DNA from 2 places in the Ornithinibacillus proteolyticus genome. Region 2 is predicted to be linked to the other one. Evidence: a T-box and tRNA genes for the amino acid it is inferred to sense, from the RefSeq annotation. Region 2 holds a T-box; the other holds one or more tRNA genes.
What was found. A T-box is a leader RNA that pairs with one kind of tRNA and senses whether it is charged. The one in region 2 lies ahead of glyQ (glycine--tRNA ligase subunit alpha), so its partner is inferred to be a tRNA-Gly.

Region 1 (3,430 bases), on a different contig from region 2:
TTTGGTAAGGTTGCGCTATAGTTGCCATCAATGATCCAGATATCCTGCTTTAATATTTCATCATGTTTTTGGATTAGTTCGGTATCCTCACTTGGCTGCCAGTTCGGCTTCCAATATAAGGAATCCATATGATAGACAGGGATATTAAGTTTGTCGCCAAGCTGCCTTGCTAAGGTTGATTTTCCAGCTCCCGGATTTCCTATAATGGTGATTTTCTTCATTTTGACCTCCTTATGGATAAAATGGTGTGAAAGAAAGTAGGGCTGTCTCATTAAGGGAATTTTCCCGGATAATAAGACAGCCGTTCATTATGCGTTTGCTATGATGTTTTCGTTTATATTGGCATCTTTCTCGTATGCTGCTTGTAGCTTTCTTGTTATTTCACCAGGCTTTCCGTCTTGAACTAGTTTCCCGTCTACCTGAACAATAGGCATAACCTCGGAAGTACTGCTAGATAAGAAGAGTTCATCAGCTTCTGTCATTTCCTCTAAGGTAAAAGCTTCCTCGATAAATGGAATGGATAATTTATCGACGAATCGTTCAATTGCCATCCGAACACACCCATGTAAGATGTTGTTTGTTGCAGGATGTGTATAGATCGTGCCGTTTTTAACTAAATAAACATTCGCAGCAGAGCATTCCGTTACCCGACCATTTCGATGAAGGATTGCCTCATAACAGCCATGCTCTTTTGCTTCTTGCTTAGCCATGACATTAGGTAATAGATTCAAGCTTTTTATAAAACAATGCTCCCAACGGATATCACGGTGGGTAATGACCTGAACGCCGTTTAGTAAAGCTTCTAGATTACGAGCAAGAGGCTGTACATAGGCATAGACATTTGGTTCCACATCGGTCGGGAAGACATGGTCACGAGGTGCTGAACCTCTGGATACTTGCATATATACCTTTCCATCTTCTGTTACATTGTTACGTTCTAATAATTCTAATAGTAATTTTTTTAATTCCTCTTTAGATTGCGAGAGTTTAATTTTAATAGCTTCTGTAGAACGATATAATCGATCGATATGTTCATCTAATAAGTAATAGTTTCCTTTGTATACTCGAATAACTTCATATATACCATCGCCAAACTGAAGTGCGCGCTCTTCAATAGGAAATTTTAAACTGTCACGATGGATAAATTTAGCTTGTGATAAGATTACTGGAAATAAAGACAACGCTATTCCCCTCCTTAGTGTTATGACTATTTTATTACTTCCGTATAGTATTGTAAATGATTGTTTTTAGATAATATTCGTATTATTAAAATGGGTTAGACTTGGGAGGGAATGGGGTTTAGAGTTCTGTTTCATACCGACAAAATTGTACAAATTAGCGATAATATTTACAAAAACTATAGAAAAAATTAAAATTTTCCTTGCATCCTGTCGAAAATGTTGCTATAATAATTTTTGCATTCACAAAACATTGTCAATATGTGTGAGTAGTCATAATATACTATATACACTTAATGCGGGTGTAGTTTAATGGTAAAACTCTAGCCACGAGCGAAACATCTACCGAATAACCTACGAGTTGCCCCGAGGAATATGCTTCCTCGAAAAACTAGTAGACGCAGGGGCATGACTTGCGTGAGTAATTATTAAAGTAAATATATAAACTTGATGCGGGTGTAGTTTAATGGTAAAACTCTAGCCACGAGCGAAACATCTACCGAATAAGCTACGAGTTGCCCCGAGGAATATGCTTCCTCGAAAAACTAGCAGACGCAGGGGCATGACTTGCGTGAGTAATTATTAAAGTAAATATATACACTTGATGCGGGTGTAGTTTAATGGTAAAACTCTAGCCTTCCAAGCTAATGTCGTGGGTTCGATTCCCATCACCCGCTCCATACATATGTCCTAACGCAGTGTCTCGTAATTACTTACGAGATGTTGCGTTTTTACTTTTCTTCTACAATAATTCCTCAGAATACTTAACAAAACAATTTCCACGTAGTATGGTAAAGATAATCAGAGAAGGGAGGCGTGGCGATGAATACCGACCAGCTTAAACAGGAAATTATTGACTACAGTAAAGAAATTGGTATTGATAAGATTGGCTTCACAACGGCTGATGTGTTCACGGAACTAAAAGAGCGGTTGAAGCGACAGCAAGAGCTAGGGTATCAATCGGGTTTTGAAAAAGGTACCAATGAAGAACGAACGGAGCCAAAACGATTGTTGCCTGAAGCCCAATCCATCATTTCTATTGCCATGGCATACCCTTCCCGGATGAGAAAAGATGCACCTAAGAGTAGGAAGGAAGAACGGAGAGGTTTTTTCTGTCGTGCATCATGGGGGATGGATTACCATGATGTTCTTCGGGACAGACTACAGAAATTAGAACGATTTATCCATGAAAAAGTAACGGATGCTGTTACAAAGGTGATGGTGGACACGGGAGAGTTATCGGACCGTGCCGTAGCAGAGCGTGCAGGAGTTGGCTTTACAGGTAAAAACACCTTGCTGATTACCGAAGAATTTGGTTCCTTTGTATATTTAGGGGAGCTCATTACCAATATTCCATTCATACCAGACAGCCCGATAGAGGATGGTTGTGGAGATTGTCGTAAATGTATTGATGCATGTCCAACTGGAGCGATTGTTCAAGGGGGACAATTGAATGCACAGCGTTGTATTGCTTTTCTAACGCAAACAAAGGATTTTCTTCCTGAAGAGTTTCGTTCCAAGCTTGGAAATCGCGTCTATGGCTGTGACACATGTCAGTTAGTTTGTCCGAAGAATCAGAAGGTCGATTTTCATCATCATCCAGAATTTGAACCTGAAGATGATATTGCTAAACCACTACTTAAACCAATGCTGACCATATCCAATCGGGAATTTAAAGAACAGTTTGGCCATATTTCAGGTTCTTGGCGCGGAAAAAAACCGATTCAACGAAATGCGATCATTGGACTTGGTCATTATAAGGATAAAACGGCAGTAGACGAATTAATTTCCATTATGAATAATGACCCGCGTCCGGTAATTCGTGGTACAGCAGCATGGTCCCTAGGTAAAATCGGAACAGAGGAAGCATTTGATGCAATAACAAAAGCAATGGAAAAAGAATCGGATCAGGATGTGCTTTTTGAAATGGAAAAGGGCTTAGCATTTCGTGAAGTACAATCATCTAAAGGATAGGTGAATGGATTATGGTAACGATTTATTATGGTGAAATTGACACACCAATCGGAAAGTTACTCATTTTGACGGACGGGGAACAACTATACCGCATTGATTACGGAACATTTTCTGAGAATGAATCGAAGGTAATAAATTGGCTGGAAAAGCATATTCCACATACTTCCCTTGTTCATGGTGAAGCAAAGGTTGCTCCAATAAAGGACCAGCTTGTTGCGTATTTTCAAAAGGATAGGAAAGAATTCACATTCCGATTTGCCTTCTATGGGACTGCCTTT
Region 2 (3,430 bases):
GAGCATATTTTTCACCCATTATACCTTGAAGCTTGGTAAATTCACTTACCATATTCGTCATTAAATCAAATTTAGAGATTTCAGCAGCACGCATAATCTGGTTCTTTTCATTCTCATTAATAGCGATTGCCTCTGCTATCTTCTTAGAAATACTGATTACGCGATTAACTTTATCATAAATAGTTCCTAGTTTTTCCTGGAAAACAACATTCTTTAATTTTTCCTGGTAAAAATTGATTGTCTGCTTCTGATCCTCTTCATAGAAAAATTGCGCATCAGACAATCTGGCTCTCAATACTTTTTCATTTCCTTTAATTACTGTTTCAATAGCATGGCTATCTCCATTACGGACCCCTACAAAGTAAGGTAGCAATTCCCCAGAATTAGATTTAACTGGGAAATAACGTTGATGTTCCTTCATGGACGTTACTAACACTTGTTCAGGTAATGGAAGAAATTCCTTTTCAAATGATCCAACAAATACTGTTGGATATTCAACTAGGTTCTTTACTTCCTCTAATAGATCTTGTTCGATAGGCACTTGAAAGTCATGCTCATTCTCTATTTGTTTAATCCCATCAAGAATCATTTTCTCTCTCTCATCTGCATCGACAATGACAAAGCTATCTTTCATTTTTTCCTTATACTCTAAAGGAAGTTGAATCGTAATTTTATCACCTAAGAAACGATGTCCAAATGTTTCATTATTAGTTTGCACTTGTGCAATAGTAAACGGTATGATTTCCTTATCATAAAGCGCTACTAACCAGCGAATTGGTCTAGCATATCTCATGGATTGCTCGCCCCAACGCATGTTTTTGCCAAATTGGATAGACTCAATGATACGCTTAAACTCTGGTAATATTTCCTTTGTTGGTTTCCCTTCAATTACTTTCTTAACAAATATATAAGTAGTACCCTTTATATCCTTTGTATAAATATCATCTACTGATTTACCTTGTCCTTTAGTAAAACCAATAGCAGCCTTCGTCCAATTACCAGCTTCATCTTTGGCAATTTTAATAGCGGGTCCCTTTGCTTCTTCCTCAATAGTAGCTTGATTTTCATCCATATCTTGAATAAAAATTGCTAGCCTTCTAGGGGTTGAATAGGTTTCGATTCCTGTATAAGTAATCCGTTGTTCCTCTAACCAGCTTCTTGTTTTATCTTCCAATTGCTTTTCAGCATCATCAATAAATCGTGCTGGAAGTTCTTCTAGACCTATTTCAAACAACACATTCTTAGCCATTATTTTTCCTCCTTCTTAAGCATAGGGAATCCTAAACGTTCTCGTTCAGCAACATAAGCTTTTGAAATGTTACGTGCTAGATTTCGAATTCTTGAAATGTATCCAGTTCGTTCTGTTACTGAGATTACACCTCTTGCATCTAACAGGTTAAACGTATGGGAACATTTCAGTACGTAATCATAAGCAGGGAAAATAAGTCCTTTTTCCATCGTTTTTTGTGCCTCTTCTTCATACATTGTAAATAAGGTAAATAGCATATCAACATTAGATTCTTCAAATGTATAAGTTGAATGCTCAAATTCTGGTTGTTTAAAGATATCTTTGTAAGTAAAGCCCTCTGTCCATTCTAAATCAAATACATTCTCTTTATCTTGAATATACGATGCTAGTCGCTCAATTCCATACGTTAATTCAACGGTTACCGGATTCGCTTCTAACCCGCCAATTTGTTGGAAATACGTAAATTGCGTAATTTCCATTCCATCAAGCCATACTTCCCAGCCAAGGCCAGCTGCTCCAAGAGTTGGATTTTCCCAGTTATCTTCTACAAATCGAATATCATGTTCTAGTGGATTGATCCCTAAAGCCTTTAAAGAATCTAAATATAGTTCCTGGATATTATCTGGAGAAGGCTTAATCACAACCTGGAATTGATGATGCTGATACAGACGGTTTGGGTTTTCCCCATATCGTCCGTCATCTGGTCTACGGGACGGCTCTACATAAGCAACTCTCCATGGCTCTGGACCAAGACTACGTAGTAATGTCATCGGGGACATTGTGCCAGCACCTTTTTCAACATCATAAGCCTGCATTAAAATACAGTTCTGTTCTGACCAAAACTTTTGCAATGTTAAGATCATATTTTGAATATTCATGAATACTACCTCCGTTTAGTTTTTTTAGGATAATCTAATAAAAAAGAGAGTGACATAAGCGTTCCTATCGCTTTACTCATAAAACACGAATCTCCATCGTAAGGATAAACAACCGGTACTATGGCCGGGAACCACTTACTCTAAATCAAAAAACCCGTCCCTATGCCTATAAATAGCTTATAGACATAGGGACGGGTTTAAATCCGCGGTTCCACCCTATTTGCTTTATTGATTCATAAAGCCACTTTACTCGTTCATGCTCCAGAGCGCCATTCCTAACTGCCCCAATACCCAGCTCTCACCACCCTGGATTCGCTACTAATGGTAAACAGAAAGTACTCTTCTCTTTCATCACAATCTATCAAATATGTATCATATTACTTTATTCATGTGGTATTTGTCAATATAAAGGTCATTATTGCAGCTTATCAAGCTGATTAAGAAATTTTCTAGTCTTTAAATAATACCCTCCATAGCGGTCATAGTAATTATCTAACAACCCTCGTAACAATAGCTTGTTTTCTTCTTTAACCGATACATTGCCTACTCTTTCTAATCCAACACTGGAGAAAATATATAATAGCTTTACGACCGAATTCGATAACGGAACAGACTCCGGATCGAAATGACGACATTTCGAACAAAGTAAGCCACCTTCTATCATAGAAAAGGTAAAGGGAGGATTTTTCTCACCACAATGTGCACAACAGTCCACCGTAGGAGCAAAACCTCCGACCCGATATAACTTCATTTCATACATCATGAGTGGTATATCGACGTCATGATGATTACTTATCCATTCCAACGTCTCCGTTAATTGTGTATAAATCTCTAAATTAGGTACATGTTCATCAAGCAGCTTATCTGTCAGCTCCATTAAATAGGCAGCATAGGCCGTCTTTATAATGTCCTCTCGAATAGTTCGGTATGAATCAATAATTTCTCCCTGTTGTATATTGCTTAAACCTTTATTAAGATAAAGAAAAAATTGACCATAAATGAATGGCTGCGTAACAGCAGCCATCCTGCTTTTAGGTTTCTTTGCACCTCTTGCAATTGCAGAAAATTTACCTATTTTTTTACTGAATATCGTAACAATTTTATGTGTTTCACCATAGTCTTTTGTTTTTATTATGATACCATCTATTTTCTCTAGCATACATAGTCCCCTTTATTCACTGCATGCTACATATTTGAATCAACCGGTAAGTTCTCCAGATTATTTTCTGAGCCATTTTCTAAATTTAGCTCTTGAGGTTCACTTTCTAACTCTTTCATCAATAAATAGGTCTCAATATTTCCT

Region 1: it encodes a tRNA-Gly, which carries the amino acid that the T-box ahead of glyQ (glycine--tRNA ligase subunit alpha) is inferred to sense. The anticodon was not compared.

What each region holds. Positions count from the first base shown of each region.
Region 1 covers NZ_JBCPXV010000020.1:8,388-11,817, forward strand. Annotated here, with positions in the region: gene AAIB49_RS10690 (DNA topology modulation protein) at 1-221, opposite strand, end outside; gene dat (D-amino-acid transaminase) at 309-1,181, opposite strand; tRNA gene AAIB49_RS10700 (tRNA-Gly) at 1,785-1,858, shown strand; gene queG (tRNA epoxyqueuosine(34) reductase QueG) at 2,001-3,152, shown strand; gene AAIB49_RS10710 (methylated-DNA--[protein]-cysteine S-methyltransferase) at 3,164-3,430, shown strand, end outside.
Region 2 covers NZ_JBCPXV010000003.1:78,162-81,591, forward strand. Annotated here, with positions in the region: gene glyS (glycine--tRNA ligase subunit beta) at 1-1,249, opposite strand, end outside; gene glyQ (glycine--tRNA ligase subunit alpha) at 1,249-2,127, opposite strand; T-box leader at 2,312-2,488, opposite strand; gene recO (DNA repair protein RecO) at 2,543-3,286, opposite strand; gene AAIB49_RS03000 (YqzL family protein) at 3,313-3,430, opposite strand, start outside.